2 regions of the Marinobacter salarius genome follow, and region 2 is predicted to be linked to the other one. Evidence: predicted binding sites of a transcription regulator. Region 2 holds the regulator's gene; the other holds the start of a gene.

Region 1 (8,963 bases), 1.7 Mb from region 2:
CGACCCGCCAATGCGGAACCACCAGAGGCCAGTGCCTGGCCCCTGGACGCGGCGTGGATGGCACACGCCGCCGTGTCATTTGAGGGTGAGCACTGGTTTGAAGAAAAGCTGGCCCGGGGTGATTTGGGGCATGCCGGGGCCAGGGCGGACCCGTTACAGGTATGGCTGGATGACTGGCGGCTGGTATCGCAACCGGATTCCGAACAGTGGCATTTGCAGGTTGAGGGCGGTAACTGGCGCTACGATCTGCGCCTGAGCAACACCGGCAAACCGGTACCCCATGGGAAAAACGGGTTCAGTGCCAAATCCGCCAGTGGCGAGGGCTCAATGTATTTCAGCCTGGTGGATCTGCACATTGAGGGTACGGTGACCCTTGGCGATGAAACCCTGGCCGTTTCCGGCAAGGGCTGGTTCGATCGCGAGTGGAGCAGTCAGTTCCTGAAGGCTGGCCAGCAGGGCTGGGACTGGTTCGCCCTGCATCTGGATGACGGCCATAAACTGATGGCGTTTCGCCTGCGGGAAGACCAAGGCGCCTTCGTGTCTGGCAGCTGGATAAACGCCAATGGGCAGGTTGAAACGTTGAACGGAAACGACATCAGCCTGAGCCCACTCGACTGGCAATCCTCGCCGCAGGGCAGGGTTCCTGTGGAGTGGCATCTGCGGATGCCACAGCAAAACGTGGATATACAGGTTGCCGCGCCGCCCGGCGACTACTGGAACGCCGGGCTCTACCCGTATTGGGAAAGCCCGGTGACGGTGACAGGTTCCCACGACGGTGTGGGGTATATGGAACTGACCGGTTACCGCAACTGAGCTAGCGGATCGCCGGCGGCTGCAGACCGCTGATCAGTTCCTGGATGCCCCGGTGCCACTGTTGGCGGAGTTGGTGGAAGTAATCGTTGTGTTCGTCCACCCGGTCGACGAAGCAGGGCTTCAGTTCGTTGTTGCGGTATATGGCGACATCCAGCGGCATCCCCACCGACAGGTTGCTCTTCATGGTGGAGTCGAAGGAAATCAGGGCGCACTGGTAGGCCCGGTCCAGCGAGGAATTATAGTTCACGACGCGGTCGAGGATGGGCTTGCCGTATTTGGACTCGCCAATCTGGAAATAAGGCGTTTCTTCAGTGGCTTCAATGAAGTTGCCTTCGGGGTAGATGTTGAACAGGCGTACCTGTTCGCCCCGGATCTGGCCGCCCAGTATCAGTGAACAGCTGAAGTCCACATGGTTCACTTTGCCCTCGGGGTTGTCGCGGTGAATAACCTCGCGGATGGTTCTGCCGACAACCTCTGCCGTCTCGAACATGGAGGCGGTGGAGAACACATTGGGGTCTTCGGAGCCGGCGCGTTTTTCCAGCAGGCTGATAACGCTCTGGCTGGTGGCCAGGTTGCCCGCCGATAGAATCACCAGTTCCCGTTCCCCCGGCTGTTCGAAGACATGCATTTTGCGGAAGGTCGAAATCTGGTCAAAGCCCGCGTTGGTGCGGGAGTCGGATGCGAAAACCAGGCCGTCGGCCAGGCGCATCGCCACACAATAGGTCATGGGGCTACCCTCGGGTCGTACTGAATGCGCTCAGTTTACCCGTTTCTGCGCAGAAAGCATGGAGCGGCGTGTGGAATTTGCACAGCTTTTTGTTACTGGCTTTCCCCGGCCATGGTGACCCAGGCACGGGTCTGCAGGTGCTCCATGCCGCCGCCGCTGCGAATGCCCCGCACGGGTGCTGCATCCCGGTAATCCAGTCCGGTTGCCAGCTTGATATGGCTTTCAGCAACATTGAGCAGGTTCACCACATCAAAGGTATGCCAGTTGTGGCCCAGCCAGGCCTCGGCCCAGGCGTGGGTGGCCAGGTGGTCATCGCTGAACGTGTGGATGTAACCGCTGACATACCGCACCGGCACCCCAATGTGGCGGCAGCAGGAGATGAATACATGGGTATGGTCCTGGCACACACCCGCCTTCTGCTGAAAGGCTTCGGCGGCGGTGTGGGTCACCGTGGTGACGCCGGGCGTGAATTCGATGTGCTCGAGGATACGGTTCATCATTCGCACCAGGCTGCGCTTGTTGGCGGAGAACTGGCTTGCGAAGGCCTTGATGGCTTTGTCGGCGTCGGTTAACGGAGTGTGGCGCAGGAACACCTCGGGCGGAAACGGTGAGTCGTCCTTGGTTAATGGTTTGCCCGTGAGATCAACCACGCCCTCCGCCGTCAGGGTGATCTCCCTGGTCGCTTTGTCCATGGTCATGACGGTAACAATATTGCCGAAGCCGTCTGTCATCTGGCTGGTTTCGCCGGGGGCACTCAGGTGCCACTCCAGTATCTTCTGCTGGGGTGTGTTACGGGGTGTCAGGCGTAGATACTGGATGCCTTTGTGCATGGGTTCGTCGTAGCTATAGGTGGTGTCATGGCGGATATTCAGCTTCATTGTTTCCACCCCATGTAGTCTTTCTGGATCTGGCCGGCGATACGTTGAATGCGTTGCAGGAAGTCGGTCAGATACTCATTCAGGCCGCGCTCGGCAATGTACTCGCGGTCGCCGTAGCGGATGTTGGCATACAGGCTTGTGGCCAGGCGCCGGGCCCGGCGGGCCTCGCCGCTTTCGATCTGCTCCAGAAGATCCGCGATTTCCTCCAGGCAGGCGTGGAGCGAACGGGGAACATCCGGTTTGAGAATCAGAAGTTCGGCCACATTCATCGGTTCGATATTGTGGCCATAGGTGTTCTGGTAGGCCTCAAAGGCGGCCAACGAGTGCAGCAGCGCCGTCCATTCGAAGAACGACTGGGTGGGGTGTCCTTCCAGGGATTTGGTGGCCATGTGGTGGCGGATGTTCAGCACGCGGGCGGTGGCGTCTGCACGCTCGATAAACGTACCCAGGAGCAGGAAATGGAAGGCGTCATTGCGCAGCAGGGTGCCATAGGCCGCACCACGGAACACGTTTGAGCGTTCGCGGGTCCAGTCAAACACCCGGCTGGCGTTGGATTCGGTCACCCCTTTATGGCGTAGTTCCTTCAGCTCCATCCAGGCCAGGTTAATGCTCTCCCAGACATCTGCGGAGAGATTGCCTCGCACGTGCAGGGCGTTATCCCGGGCGCTGCGGATCACACTGAACACACTGGCAGGGTGGCGGTCGTCCAGGAGAAGGAAATCAATCAGGTTCTGGGGGGTGATTTCCGGGTAGAGCTCGTGAAAGGTTTCGCGGCTACCGGTCACCAGCAATGGCACGGATAGCTGTTCCTCGCGGTCTTCGGGAACGTCGATCAACGCCATGGTGAGGCTGACGTCCAGCAGACGGGCCTGGGTTTCCGCCCGCTCAAGATAGCGGGCCATCCAGAACAGACTTGATGCAGCTCGGCTCAGCATTCCTCGCCCTCCAGTACCCAGGTGTCCTTGGTGCCACCGCCCTGGGATGAATTCACCACCAGTGAACCCTCTTTCAGGGCCACCCTGGTCAATCCACCAGGTACCATCTGCACTTTCTTGCCCGAAAGCACAAAAGGCCGCAGGTCGAGGTGTCGGGGCGCTACGCCTTCGTTTACAAACGTCGGGCAGGTAGACAGGCTCAGTGTGGGCTGGGCAATGTAGTTGTCTGGCCTGGCCCGCAACAGCGAGCGGAAATGGCTCAGCTCTTTTTTGCTGGCCTTGGGGCCGATCAGCATGCCGTAGCCACCAGCGCCCTGGGTTTCCTTGACCACCAGGTCCGGCAGGTTGTCGAGGATGTACTTGAGGTCTTTTGGCTTGCGGCCCTGCCAGGTGGGGACATTTTTCAGGATCGGTTCTTCACCCAGGTAGAAACGGATCATCTCGGGTACGAAGGGGTAAATGGCCTTGTCGTCGGCGACGCCGGTGCCCATGGCGTTGGCAAGCACCACATTGCCGGTGCGGTAGGCTGCATAGAGCCCGGGTACACCCAGCATGGAATCCGGGTTGCCAGCCAGCGGATCGAGGAAGTCGTCGTCGACCCGCCGGTAAATCACGTCCACCTGCTGGGGGCCGACGGTGGTCTTCATGTAGACCTTATTGCGCCGTACAAACAGGTCCGCCCCTTCCACCAGTTCGATACCCATCTGCCGGGCCAGGAAGGCGTGTTCAAAATAGGCACTGTTGAAACGGCCGGGGGTTAGCACGACTACGGTAGGGTTGGGATTTAGCGACGCTGCGCGCAGTGTTTCGCCCAACAGGGCCGGGTAATGTTCAACCGGTGCTACCGGGGCCTTGGCAAACAGTTCTGGAAACAGGCGCATCATCATGCGCCGGTTTTCCAGCATGTAGGAGACACCGCTGGGGCAGCGGAGATTGTCTTCCAGCACGTAGAAATCGCCGTCGTTGTGGCGGATCAAATCGATGCCGGCTATGTGGGAATACAGATTACGTGGCAGCTTGAGGTTTTGCATGCCGGGCTGGTACTGGGGGTTGGCGAATACCTGTTCAGCACTGATGACACCGGCGCGAATAATCTCGAACTCGTGATAGATATCGAACAGGAAGCGGTTCAACGCCTGCACCCGCTGGCGCAAACCAGCTTGCAGACGTTGCCAGTCGCTGGCGGAGATTACTCGTGGGATCAGATCAAACGGGATAAGCCGTTCGGCCCCCTGGTCTTCGCCATAGACATTAAAGGTGATGCCCAGGCGTTGGAACAGCACGTCTGCCTCGCGGCGCTTCTCGGCCAACAGGGCTTCGTCGGATCGGATCAGCCAGTCCTCCAGCATCCTGCAGCTGGGTCGTACCCGATTATTCTGGTCGAACAGTTCGTCGTAGATACCCTCGGGTGGGGTTTGTATCAACATAACCATGACCCTCTCCTGAACACGCCGTCCACCGGATGTGGGCGGTCGGTATTCAGCCATTCCCATGATGTAAAGGAACAGCAAAAGGCAGGCCACTCTGGCGGCAAACCGTGGGTTTATCACCGGAACGGGTTATTTAAGAAAAGGCCAGACGGAGGGAAGTGTCAATAAAAAGCATTGCCAGCCGCCGGGAAAGGCGGCTGGCGGGCAAGGGTTATTCCAGGGACGTAGCGCCAATGCGGTGAATACTGACATCCGCACCGTTGAATTCCTCTTCTTCTGTGAGACGCAGGCCGGAGATGGCGTTAACAATGCCGTAGACGATCAGGCCGCCGACAAAAGCCACCACAACACCGGCAACCGCACCGATGATCTGCGACATCAGGCTGACCCCGCCCAGGCCCCCGAACGCTTCCTGGCCAAAGATGCCGGCGGCAATGGCACCCCATACACCGCACACACCGTGCAGGGGCCATACACCCAGTACATCGTCCAGGCGCTCAATCTTGTCCTGGGCCCACTCAAACATGTACACGAAGATGGCGCCGGCGATGCCACCGGTAATCAGCGCACCGACCGGGTGCATCAGGTCCGAACCGGCGCACACCGCCACCAGGCCGGCGAGCGGTCCGTTGTGGATGAAGCCCGGGTCCTTGCGGCCGACCAGCATGGCCACCAAAACGCCACCCACCATGGCCATGAGGCTGTTCACCGCCACCAGGCCGCTGATGCCATCCAGGGTCTGGGCGGACATCACGTTAAAGCCGAACCAGCCGACGGTGAGAATCCAGGCGCCCAGCGCCAGGAATGGAATGTTGGAGGGGGCAAACGCCACCACGCGGCCATTGCGGTAACGGCCTTTACGTGCGCCCAGCAGGAGCACGGCGGCCAGGGCGATCCAGCCGCCCACGGCGTGCACCACGACCGAGCCGGCAAAGTCGTGGAAGGCTGCACCAAACTGGTTCTCCAGCCAGGCCTGGAAGCCGTAGTTGCCGTTCCAGATCATGCCCTCGAAGAAGGGATATACAAACGCCACGATCAGCCCTGAGGCGATAAGCATGGGATAGAACTTTGCACGCTCGGCGATACCGCCGGAGACGATGGCGGGAATGGCGGCGGCGAAGGTCATCAGGAAGAAGAACTTGACCAGGTCATAGCCATTCGCGGCCGTCAGCTCTGAAGCGCCGGCCATAAAGTGGCTGCCGTAGGCGATGTAGTAGCCAATGAAAAAATAGGCCACGGCGGAGATGCCGAAGTCAGTCATGATTTTTACCAGGGCATTCACCTGGTTCTTGTGGCGCACGGTGCCGACTTCCAGGAAGGCGAAGCCAGCATGCATGGCCAGTACCATGATGGCACCGATCAGAATGAACAGTGTGTTGGCGCTTTCGGTCAGGGTATGTACTGCACTCGTGATATCCACGGGTTGGTTGCTCCTGATTTTTTGGTTTTATCCACCTGTCACGGGCGGGTTGTGCATTGATAGCGTGCATGCCAAGCAAGGAGTGTTCCATTTTGAGGCAAATTTAGGCCGGAGAGTCGATTAGGTGATTTTCTGCTCTGAAGTTGGGCGGGTTTGAGCTGAAGGTGAGGTGTTTTCGCTCTTTAATGGTGCATTAATGGGGGTAGTGCACCAATATGGCCGCCTACCACAGTAATTCGTCCTGGTTGGAGTCGTCGGAACTGGGGGAATCCGGTGCAGCAGACACATCGGCTTTGGGGGTCATGAGTTCCCTTAGCCGCATCTCCTGTTCCTCGATCGGCCCGGACAGATCGATAATGATTTCCACCCGGCGATTTTTGGCGCGGTTCTCCGAAGAGGTGTTTGGTACCCGTGGCTCGGTATAAGCGAGACCGGTGACCGCCAGCCGGGCAGGCTTCAGCTTACCCTCGGCGAGTAGCGCATTGGCAACCGCTGCCGCCCGGGCGGCGGATAGATCCCAGTTGCTGTAGAACCGCTGCGTGCGGATGGGAACATCGTCGGTGTGGCTTTCAATGGTCAACTTGCCGGGGATCTCCACCAGTATGTCGGCCATTTCCAGCAACAGACCTTCAAACTCCCAGGTCAGGTCCGCCGAACCGGAGGGAAACGCCCCCTTCTCCTCAACGCGAACAATGATTCTGTGATGATCCTGGGTGAGGTTGACCCGGCCGTCTTCGATGGCTGTCTCAAGAACCGATCGAACCTGCTCCAGGGTCTTCTCGAGCTCTTCCTGGATGGCGGATTCCACAGCCACATCCGTAGGGCTTTTCAGGGTTTCCAGTTCGGGCTGCTCGTCGGTGGTTGTCTGTTTGACTTCGTTGACGACGGTGGGCTCGGGCGGTGCCGGAGAAAACTGATCGAAAATCGGGCTGGTGCCCATGGGTACCTCAAGGACGGGCACCTCGCGCTGCACACCAAACGCTTTCGACAGTTCACCAGCGATCTGTTTGAACTTCTGTGCGTCGATCTCGGAGAACGACAACAGCAGGACGAAAAAGCACATCAGCAGCGACATCAGGTCCGCGAATGTCACTACCCAGGCGGGAATGCCCGCTTTTTCCTCTTCTGGTAATTCGTCCATGGCTAAACGCCTGCGGTCTCGGCTTCTGAGTTTTTCTCACGTTCTTTCGGGGTCAGGTAACTCGACAGCATCTGTTCGATAATCCGCGGATTGGTGCCTTCCTTGATAGCAACCAGCGCATCAATATAGAGCGATTGCAGACGCGCTTCCTCAGTCATTCGCAGCGAGAGTTTGTCCGCGATGGGGGTGGCGATCATGGTGGCAATCATTGCGCCGTAGAGTGTGGTTAGCAGGGCAACCGCCATGGCAGGACCGATGGATTTCGGGTCTTCCATGTTGGACAGCATCTGCACCAGCCCGATCAGGGTTCCGATCATCCCCATGGCAGGGGCCACATCGGCCATTGCCGTAAAGACTTTTGCGCCAGACCGGTTGTGATCCAGCGTCAGTAGGCGCTCCTTGGACAGCAGGTGTTTGATGGTTTCAGCATCCTGGCCATCGACCAGCATCTGTATTCCCTGGCCGAGAAACGGCGAGCCAACTTCGCGCTCTTCCAGGCCGAGCATGCCTTGCTTGCGGGCAACATTGGCTACTTCAATCAGTTCATCAATGCTTTCACGGGTGTCCGGCAAGCGGAATTTGAACGCTCGAGCGGCCACTTTGAAGGCGCTGAAAAACTGGTTGAAGCTGAATTTCGCCAGCACAACCAGCATGGTGCCACCGACCACAATCAGTATGGAGGGGGGATTGATAAAAACATCCGGCGACACGCCAAGAATGACGGCTGAGGCTATAAGCAGGATGGCCCCAACAAGGCCGATCAGGGTGGCAAAATCCACATTAGCTCCAAAGGGTTTTGTGATTCAGAGGGCTTTCGAAGATTAACGGTAGTCCACTATTGAATCAATCGCTATCCGTAAGCGTTTGTGTTTCTATTTTAAGATCTTTCCACGCTGCGTAACGAAGCAGGTCGGATTCCACCAGGGCCAGGCATGCGGCCACCACACCGGCGTCGTCCAGCAGGCCGAATCCCAGCAGCAGGTCCGGAATCAAATCCAGGGGATTGAGCACGTAAACAAGGGCACCGGCGATCGCCGCAATGCTTTTCCAGGGTACTTCGCGATAGTTGCCCTGCCAGTAGTCCCTGAGCATGGAAAACATCAGCCGGATATCGGTGCTGAACCGGCTCAGTTTGCCACTGTTCCTGACTTTGTCCTCGATGGCCTGCTGGCGGTCGAGCAGGGCGCCCACATCTCTGCGGTGAACCTTGTCCGCCTCTTGATTCAACTGTTCGTTTGCCGTGCGCTTGCTAAAACCTGTCATCGGGCTATTCCTGTGTGGGATGGCCTTGCAGCTCCATGATCCATGAAGCCTGTGACAAAGCCAAGGATGTTTGCGAGGCGATTTCCGATCATGGTTATACTGGTGGCATGACCGATTACGTGAAACAGAATCCTTCGTCCTTTCCCGATGCGTTGTTGTGCGAAGCCCGCGGCCTTGAGGTTTTGGCAGACACTCTCAAGGCGGCTGGTGTCAGCAGAGTGCATGTGCCGGAGGTGAAAGCTGTCTCAGCCCACGAACTGGTGATTCCGAAGATCCACCCCGGCCCGGCGAGCGAGGAAGCCATGGCCGCGCTTGGCGAAGGCTTGGCGCAAATGCATGCGGTACGTCAGCCCGAG
Region 2 (8,963 bases):
CCAAGCCCTCTATGCACGGCCTTGGGTACGAACCCTGGGGCTGGCCCTCACGATAGTGGCACTGTTTTTCCTGCTCTGGCAAAGTGACGAGTCATCAGAGCCGGTGGATGCCGCCGCGCTGAGAGGAGAATCGGAGCCAGACGGTTTCGTGGTAAATGGTCGCTACCTCTCTTTCGATGAGACCGGGCAGCTTACCGCACAGTTCGAAAGCCCGCGTATTGAGCAATTCGAGGCCCGCAGCGAGACCATCATGGAATCGCCGAATGCGACGCTTTACGGCGAACCCGGTGACGCACCCTGGCAAGTCCAGGCCAACAAAGGCCAGTTCATGGAAGCTGACGACCTGGTCCACCTGACCGGGGATGTTCGGGTGTCCCAGCAAGCCCAAGGTGGGCGCCCACTGACATTAACCACGTCGACGCTGACACTGGATAACGCAGAGCGTACTGTTTACACAGACGCTCCGGTGAAACTGACCGATTCGTTCAGCCTGACCCGCGCAACCGGCATGAAGGCCTGGATTGATGACCGAATCCTCGAACTCGACTCTCAAGTGGAAGGACGCTATGAGCCCGGCAAGTAAATTCATGCCCCACCCTCACCGCAAGGGACACCAATCGGTTGCTTCGCGCCCGGTACTCTCAGCGATTGTTCTGGCACTGACACTTACCGTTGGCATGCCATTCGCCGCGGCCTTTGATCTGGAGTCCGATCAACCCATCACGGTCAACGCCGACAACGCGCGGCTCGACGAAGGTCAGGGCATTGCAACCTATACCGGTTCGGTTGAAATGAGCCAGGGCGACGCCAACCTCGTGGCGGACAAGGTTGTGCTCCACCGGGACGAAAATGGCGTCAGCCGCATTGAAGCCACCGGTACCCCGGCACGCTACCGCCAGCCGGCAATGGAAGGCCAGGGCGAAACCGACGCCCGCGCCCTGACGATCACCTGGTCCGCCTCGGACAATCGGGTCACGTTTAAACGCGAAGCCGTTATCGAACAGGGCGGCAACCTGTTCCGCGGCAATATCATTCACTATGATAGCGCCGAACGTGTTGTGACGGCGGAAGGCTCCGCCGATCAGGGCGATGGCAGCGGTCGGGTCGAGATGGTGATACAGCCACGCGGCAATCCCGACAACAATCCAGACAACAATCCAGACAACAATCCAGACAACAACTCCGGCGAACAGGATACCGATGGCAGTTCTCAGGGCCAGTAACCTGGCAAAAAGCTACAAGCAGAAGAAGGTCGTCATCGACGTTTCCCTGGAAATTCGCAGCGGCGAGATAGTCGGCCTTCTTGGACCCAATGGCGCGGGCAAAACGACGTGTTTCTACATGATTGTTGGCCTGGTTCCCGCCGACAACGGTCGAATCACCATCGACAATCAGGACATAACGCCCCTGCCCATGCACGGCCGTGCCCGAAAGGGAATCGGGTACCTGCCCCAGGAAGCATCGGTGTTCCGCAAGCTCACCGTGCGCGACAACATACTGGCCATCCTGGAAACCCGCAGCAAACTCAAGCGCGCGGACCGGGAGGCTAAGCTGGAGGAACTGCTTGAAGAGTTTCACATCACCCACATCCGCGATAGCGTCGGCATGGCCCTGTCAGGTGGCGAGCGACGACGGGTGGAGATTGCCCGCGCACTGGCGATGGAGCCGGCATTCATCCTGCTGGACGAGCCCTTCGCTGGGGTCGATCCCATCTCAGTGAGCGACATCAAGCAGATCATCCGGCACCTGCGGGACAAGGGCATCGGCGTACTGATCACCGACCACAACGTGCGGGAAACCCTCGATATCTGCGAGAATGCCTACATTGTCAGTGGCGGCCATATCATTGCCTCTGGCAACTCGGACGATATACTGGCCAACCAGCAGGTCAAGGAAGTGTATCTGGGCAACGAGTTTCGCCTGTAGTACACTCGGCAAAGAACTTGCTTGGTGCGGCAAGTAGCCAGCATACAAAGAGTTTTTATGCAACCCCGGCTCCAGAGAGCGCCCGAGTGACGTAAAGAGAGAGCCTGAGTGACGGAAGAGAGAGACCGAGTGACGGATCCTGAACCATGGTTATGAAAGCCTCATTACAGTTAAAGCTGGGCCAAAGCCTGACCATGACGCCCCAGCTGCAACAGGCTATCAGGCTTCTGCAGCTCTCCACCCTGGACCTTCAGCAGGAAATCCAGCAGGCATTGGAATCCAACCCAATGCTGGAAACCTCGGAAGACGACGACAACCAGAGTCCGGAATCCACGGACAATGACAACGAGTCCTCTGAAACAGCGTCAACCGAGGAATCCAACACCACCTCCGACACCGCAACGGACTGGGACGAATCCGAAAACGGACCTGACTGGTCATCAGAAACGGATAGCCCCGACACCATTCCTGATGACCTTCCCGTCGACACCGCCTGGGATGACATTTACCAGTCCGCTCCAGCTTCAGCGGCCCGTAACGACGACGAAAACGACAACGACTTCGAAACCCGCAACTCCCCCACTGAAACGCTTCAGGACCACCTGGAATGGCAGTTGAACCTGACGCCCATGAGCGAGCGGGATCAGGCCATTGCCCACGCCCTGATGGATGCGGTTGATAACCACGGCTACCTGACGTCTCCGCTTGAGGAAATTCACTCAGGCATGGTGGACGAATCCGATGAAGACCCGCTGGAACTGGACGAAGTGGAAGCCGTTCTTCATCGCCTGCAGCACTTCGATCCACCCGGCGTGTTCGCCCGTAATCTGCAGGAATGCCTGCTGATCCAGCTGAATCAGCTGCCCCCGGAAACACCCTGGCTGGCTCAGGCCCGACTGGTGATTACCCACTACATAAACCTGCTGGGTAACCGTGATTACGCCCAACTGTTACGTCGCAGCCGCCTGAAGGAAGAACAGCTACGGGATGTGCTGGCCCTTATTACCGGACTGAATCCGCGCCCTGGCGACACTCTGGACCAGGCCGAGCCGGACTACGTCATTCCCGATGTGATCGTGCGCAAACACAATGAGCGCTGGCGCGTGGAACTGAATCCTGAAATTGCACCGCGCATTCGTGTGAATGCAAGCTATGCTTCTCTTATAAAGCGGGCGGACAGCAGTGCCGACAACACGTACCTGCGGGACCAGTTGCAGGAGGCAAAGTGGTTCATCAAGAGCCTGCAAAGCCGTAACGAAACCCTGCTCAAGGTGGCCACCCGTATTGTCGAGCACCAGCAGGGATTCCTGGATCATGGCGAGGAAGCCATGAAACCATTGATTCTTTCTGATATTGCCCAGGCGGTGGAAATGCATGAGTCGACCATTTCACGCGTCACCACCCAGAAATACATGCACACACCGCGAGGCATATTTGAGCTTAAGTATTTTTTCTCAAGCCATGTCAGTACCGACGAGGGTGGAGAGTGCTCATCCACGGCAATCCGCGCGATGATCAAAAAGCTGATTGCAACGGAAACTCCGAAAAAGCCATTGAGCGATAGTAAAATTGCAGCCATGCTAGGAGACCAGGGTATCAAAGTGGCTAGACGAACCGTGGCCAAGTATCGCGAGGCAATGCACATTCCTCCATCCAACGAGCGAAAGCGACTGGTGTAGAAAGCGTCTGTTCCCCGCCTCACGGGGAGAGCCCTTTCCTGAAAATATACCGCCTGCAGCATAACGCTGTGGCACACAGCCGGCATCCTAACGGGTGCCGGTAAGCTGAAAACAGGAGAAGCCTATGCAACTCAATATTTCAGGCCATCACGTAGAACTGACTCCCGCACTGAAAGATTACGTATCAGGCAAATTTGAAAAGCTTGAGCGGCACTTCGACCATATCAGCAATTGCCAGGTTACCCTTGAGGTGGAAAAAGTGCGCCAGATGGCGGAAGCTACGCTTCACGTGATAGGTGGTGAGATTCACGCAAAGGCCGAAAACAGCGATATGTACGCTGCCATTGATGGACTGGTAGATAAGCTGGACAGGCAGATCCTGAAGCACAAGGAAAAGAACGTAGACCGGATGCATGGGAACGGCGCCCGCTAGGACGCACCCCTGCATGACAGTTAATCGAGCTGCGGCACTGGCTAACCATGCAACACGTGCCGCAGCCTTTTTTTACGGAACTGCAGTCGATTCATGACCGACACATCCCTGACTATCGAGAACATTCTCGCGCCGGAGCTAACCCTTTGCCGGGTGCCTGCCTCCAGCAAAAAGCGGGTTATGGAAACCATTGCCGAGCAGATCCAGCAACACGACTCTTTGCTCAGCGACACCCAGATATTCACCAACCTGGTCGCACGGGAGCGACTGGGGAGCACGGGTATCGGACAGGGCATCGCGATCCCCCACTGCAGACTGGAAGGGCTGGATCACGTGGTCGGCGTTTTGCTGACCCTGGAAGAAGGCGTTGCGTTCGATGCTATCGACAACCAGCCGGTGGATCTCGTCTTCACCTTGATTGTCCCCAAGGAAGCCACCAGCGAGCATCTTGAGCTTTTGAGTCAGCTAGCCGAAAAGTTCAACGAACGTGCATTCTGCGACCAGCTGCGTCAGTGCACTGATGCAGGCTCTCTCTATCGCCGGATGACAGCCGAAACAAGCTGAACAACTCCACATCCAAGGTGAACGGGCTATGAAACTGATCATCGTCAGCGGCCGATCAGGTTCCGGGAAAAGTACCGCGTTACATGTTCTGGAAGACCTGGGCTTTTACTGCATCGACAACCTGCCTATTGGCCTGTTGTTCCCTCTCACGCAGGAAGCCACCAACCAGAATTCTCCTGGCCGGCTGGGAAAGATGGCGGTCAGCATCGACGCCCGTAACCTCTCCGGGGAGCTGAGCAACTTCGAGGATATCTACCGCAGCCTTCAGGACACCGGCGTAACCATCGAGGTCATCTATCTCGACGCCGATGAACAGTCTCTGTTGCAGCGCTTCCATGCCACCCGCCGGAAGCACCCGCTGAGTGATGACAAAACCTCCCTGCGGGAGGCCATTGGCAACGAAAAGAAACTTCTGGAGCCCCTGTCAAAACTGGCAGACCTTTACATCGACACCACAGGGCTGTCCATGTACGAGCTCCGGGATATGGTGAAGCAACGGGTCGCGGGAAGGCGCCACCAGGAACTGGCGCTGCTGTTCCAGTCGTTCGGGTTCAAGCACGGCGTGCCACTGGATTCGGACTATGTGTTCGATGTGCGCTGCCTGCCCAACCCCTATTGGGACACCAGCCTTCGACAGTTCGTGGGCACCGACCAGCCGGTCATCGATTTCCTGGAAAAGGAGCCGTTGAGCCGTAAGATGGTCGAAGACCTGACCCAATTCCTGGAAAACTGGCTACCATCGTTTGCAGACAGCAACCGCAGCTATATGACCATATCCATCGGCTGCACCGGTGGCCAACATCGTTCGGTTTATATCTGCGACCAGCTCGGCCGCTATTTCTCGGGCAAATACAGCAACGTGCAGGTTCGCCACACCGAGCTGCCCCACCTGCAAAGCAGGAACAGCTGAACCGCCTATGATCCGCCGCCCCATTACCATTATCAACAAACTCGGGCTCCACGCCCGAGCGGCAGCCAAACTGGTTGCCAAGGCATCTGAGTTCGACAGCAGTATTGAAATCAGCCGCAAAGGGAGACAGGTGGACGCCAAAAGCATCATGCCGGTAATGATGCTCGCCGCCAGCCAGGGGACAGAGGTAGAGCTGATTGTGGACGGTCCGGATGAATCCGACGCTGTCGATGCATTGGTTACGCTGATCAATGACTACTTCGGGGAAGGCGAATAACCAGCTCCACACTGGACATACGTGCCCGTCTACGGCATTCACCTACAACTCTTCCTCACCTATGTCGCCTAACTCCGCTATAATACGAGGGTTTTCTGACTGTGGGTGATCCATGACCGATATTCTGGAAAAAAGCCAGGCGCGCCAACGTCTTCGCTCGCTGAGCGAAGCGCTGGACAGTGGCGCCCTGAAACAGGTCGCCCGCATCCTGAATGGCGGCCTGAGCCCCAGTGACATCGCCCACCTGCTGGAATCATCACCACCCCGCCAGCGCGCCCTGCTCTGGAACCTGGTCGACAAGCAGCTTGAAGGTGAAGTCCTCCAGTATCTGAACGACGATATCCGAGGTTACTTCCTGAGCCAGCTAAACGCTCAGGAACTCGCTGACATCATCGAGGATTTCGAGTCGGACGATCTGGCCGACTTACTGCAACAATTGCCCGACACGGTGATCCAGGAAGTCCTGGACACCATGGACGAGCAGGACCGTCAGCGCGTCGAAGAAGTACTTTCCTACCCGGAAGACACCGCCGGCGGCCTGATGAACACGGACACCATTACGGTGCGTCCGGACATCAGCATCGACGTGGTTCTGCGCTACCTGCGTCGTCATCGCAATCTGCCCCCGATGACGGACAGCCTTATCGTGGTCAGCCGACGCGACGAGTTCATCGGCATGCTACCAATCACCAAAATGCTGGTATCCAATCCAGCGGCAACGGTGCGGGAAGTGATGGACACGGACATTGAAGCGATACCAGTCACCCTGTCCGACACCAAGGTGGCGACCCTGTTCGAACGTTACGACTTGATCTCAGCACCCGTAGTCAGTGAGGAAGGTCGACTCCTGGGCCGAATCACCATCGATGACGTGGTTGACGTAATCCGTGAGGATGCCGATCACTCACTGATGAGCATGGCCGGCCTCGATGAGGACGAAGACACCTTCGCTCCCATCCTGAAGACCACCCGGCGTCGGGCGGTGTGGCTAGGCATCAATCTGCTCACGGCCTTTACCGCCTCCGCCGTGATCGGCCTGTTTGAGGCAACCATCGAGAAAGTGGTGGCTTTGGCGGTATTGATGCCTATCGTGGCTTCCATGGGCGGCATCGCTGGCAGCCAGACGCTGACTCTGGTGATCCGTGGCATGGCCGTGGGACAGATCAGCGGCGCTAACGTGGGCTGGCTGCTAAACCGCGAATTTATTGCGGGAGCCCTGAACGGATTGCTCTGGGCTGTGGTGGTTGCATCAGCGGCAACCCTCTGGTTCAGGGATATCATGATTGGCGCCATCATCGCCGCCGCTCTGATCATCAACCTGATCGCCGCGGCCCTCGTGGGCACCGTGCTGCCTCTGTTCCTGAAGTCCCGCAACATTGATCCGGCCTTGGCCGGTAGCGTTATACTGACAACGGTCACGGATGTGGTCGGCTTTATGGCCTTCCTTGGTCTGGCGACGATATTCTACGGATAACCGTTATCCGACAACACGGACTCAAAATGAACGACTCCCAAGACGACGCCCCGGAATACCTCGGCCCGAGCAAGTCCCAACTCAAGCGGGAAATGCACCAGTTGCAGGATCTCGGCAGGCGCATGCTCGATCTGAGTAACGACCAGCTCAATACCCTTCCCATCAGCGATACCCTGCGGGTGGCCATTGAGGAATCCCGTCGCATTCGACAGAACGAAGCCCGTCGCCGCCATCTGCAGTACATTGGCAAGATTATCCGCCAGGAAGACGATCCGGAAGGGCTCACTCGAGCCATCGACGCATTTGATGCCGGAAGCGAAGAGCACACCCGCCGACATCACCTGGCGGAACGCTGGCGTGATCGGATGATTGAGGAAGGCGACCCGGCCGTCGGCGAATTTCTGAACTACTGCACCACAGCCGACATCCAGCACCTGCGCAACCTCGCACGCAATGCTCGCCGGGACGTGCAGAAAGAAAAGAATACCGGTCAACCGCGAAAGCTGTTTCGCTACCTCAGGGAGTGCATCGACGACGCGGAAGCCGCCGGAAACTAAAGTCTCCGGTGCTCCCAGACGGGCATCCGCGTGCGGATATCCTTGAGTGTTTCGCGATCAAGCTCGCCAATGACGACACCCGGCCCCTCGTCGAGTTCGGACAGTATTCGGCCCCAGGGATCGACGATCGCGCTGTGCCCATAGGTGCGTCGACGCTCACTATTCTGCCCCCCCTGGGCCCCTGCCACCAGCCAAACCTGATTTTCAACGGCACGGGCACGTATCAGCGCATGCCAGTGGGCGTCACCGGTATGCCAGGTAAAGGCACTGGGTAGGGATATCCATTCAGCGTCCTTCTCCCTGAGTTGCCGAAACAGTTCGGGGAAGCGCAGGTCGTAGCATATGGCCATGCCGAGTCGCCCTGCCGGCGTATCAACCACAACTACGTCATCGCCCGGCTCGAAGGTGTCTGACTCGCGATACTGCCCCTGAGCGTCTTCCACGGTGGCATCAAAAAGATGGATCTTGTCGTAGCGGGCGACCTCGCGGCCACGGTCGTCGTAAACATAACAGCAGGCGCGAACCCGCTCGGCCACGGTGGAACCGTCCGGCCTGGAGGCAATGGGCAGAGAGCCTCCCACCACCCAGATACCCAGTTCGGCCGCTTGCTGCTCCAGGAATTGCCGAATCACATTATCCGGTTCTGCTTCCCGTCGACCGCAGCCGATCATCTGTTTTGTGGCCAGTACCGCAAAGTTCTCGGGCAGCACCGCAATGCTGGCGCCTGCGTCAGCCGCCTCCTTCAGCAGCCTTGCTGCCTCGTTGAGGTTGGCGGCGATGTCATGAGTACTGACCATCTGTACCGCCGCCACCCGACTTGCCTGCCATTTGACGGGGTTGTCTTTTTGCGTTGACATCGTGGCCCTCCTGCCAAAACCATCAATTACCGGTATCGAATACCCGCCTCAGTCGAACATCTGGTTCGTCCCAGCTTCCACTTACACTATAGGTTGCACTGGTGAGTTTGCTCAATGGGTCGCCCAACACTTTGTCGAGTACAAACAACGCACCGCCAATCGGAGCGCCCGCCCCCATCAACAAGGCGGCCAGAGGCAGGTTCTGAGTCAGCGGCAACACCACCACCATGCTCATGTCGAGGGTTTCCTCGACCATGTTGGAGGTGCCTGTAAGCTTGAAAGCACC

The links. The regulator sigma-54, encoded in region 2, starts transcription at its own class of promoters, with help from an activator protein. The targets are predictions, from matches to a motif close to ANTGGCATNNANNTTGCTNT.
Region 1: a site for sigma-54 is predicted at 6,276-6,295, ahead of R1T46_RS02610 (ammonium transporter). Genes of this name have one in related genera too.

The regions. Positions count from the first base shown of each region.
Region 1 covers NZ_CP136693.1:554,018-562,980, reverse strand. The annotation lists gene R1T46_RS02635 (lipocalin-like domain-containing protein) at 1-813, shown strand, start outside; gene R1T46_RS02630 (proteasome-type protease) at 815-1,540, opposite strand; gene R1T46_RS02625 (transglutaminase N-terminal domain-containing protein) at 1,633-2,418, opposite strand; gene R1T46_RS02620 (alpha-E domain-containing protein) at 2,415-3,353, opposite strand; gene R1T46_RS02615 (circularly permuted type 2 ATP-grasp protein) at 3,347-4,780, opposite strand; gene R1T46_RS02610 (ammonium transporter) at 4,995-6,203, opposite strand; gene R1T46_RS02605 (MotB family protein) at 6,427-7,344, opposite strand; gene pomA (flagellar motor protein PomA) at 7,347-8,123, opposite strand; gene R1T46_RS02595 (YkvA family protein) at 8,188-8,607, opposite strand; gene R1T46_RS02590 (fructosamine kinase family protein) at 8,643-8,963, shown strand, end outside.
Region 2 covers NZ_CP136693.1:2,214,067-2,223,029, reverse strand. The annotation lists gene lptC (LPS export ABC transporter periplasmic protein LptC) at 1-583, shown strand, start outside; gene lptA (lipopolysaccharide transport periplasmic protein LptA) at 678-1,223, shown strand; gene lptB (LPS export ABC transporter ATP-binding protein) at 1,201-1,926, shown strand; gene R1T46_RS10265 (RNA polymerase factor sigma-54) at 2,079-3,605, shown strand; gene hpf (ribosome hibernation promoting factor) at 3,730-4,038, shown strand; gene ptsN (PTS IIA-like nitrogen regulatory protein PtsN) at 4,132-4,602, shown strand; gene rapZ (RNase adapter RapZ) at 4,631-5,512, shown strand; gene R1T46_RS10245 (HPr family phosphocarrier protein) at 5,520-5,789, shown strand; gene mgtE (magnesium transporter) at 5,902-7,263, shown strand; gene yjgA (ribosome biogenesis factor YjgA) at 7,290-7,820, shown strand; gene R1T46_RS10230 (carbon-nitrogen hydrolase family protein) at 7,817-8,677, opposite strand; gene R1T46_RS10225 (YhdP family protein) at 8,700-8,963, opposite strand, start outside.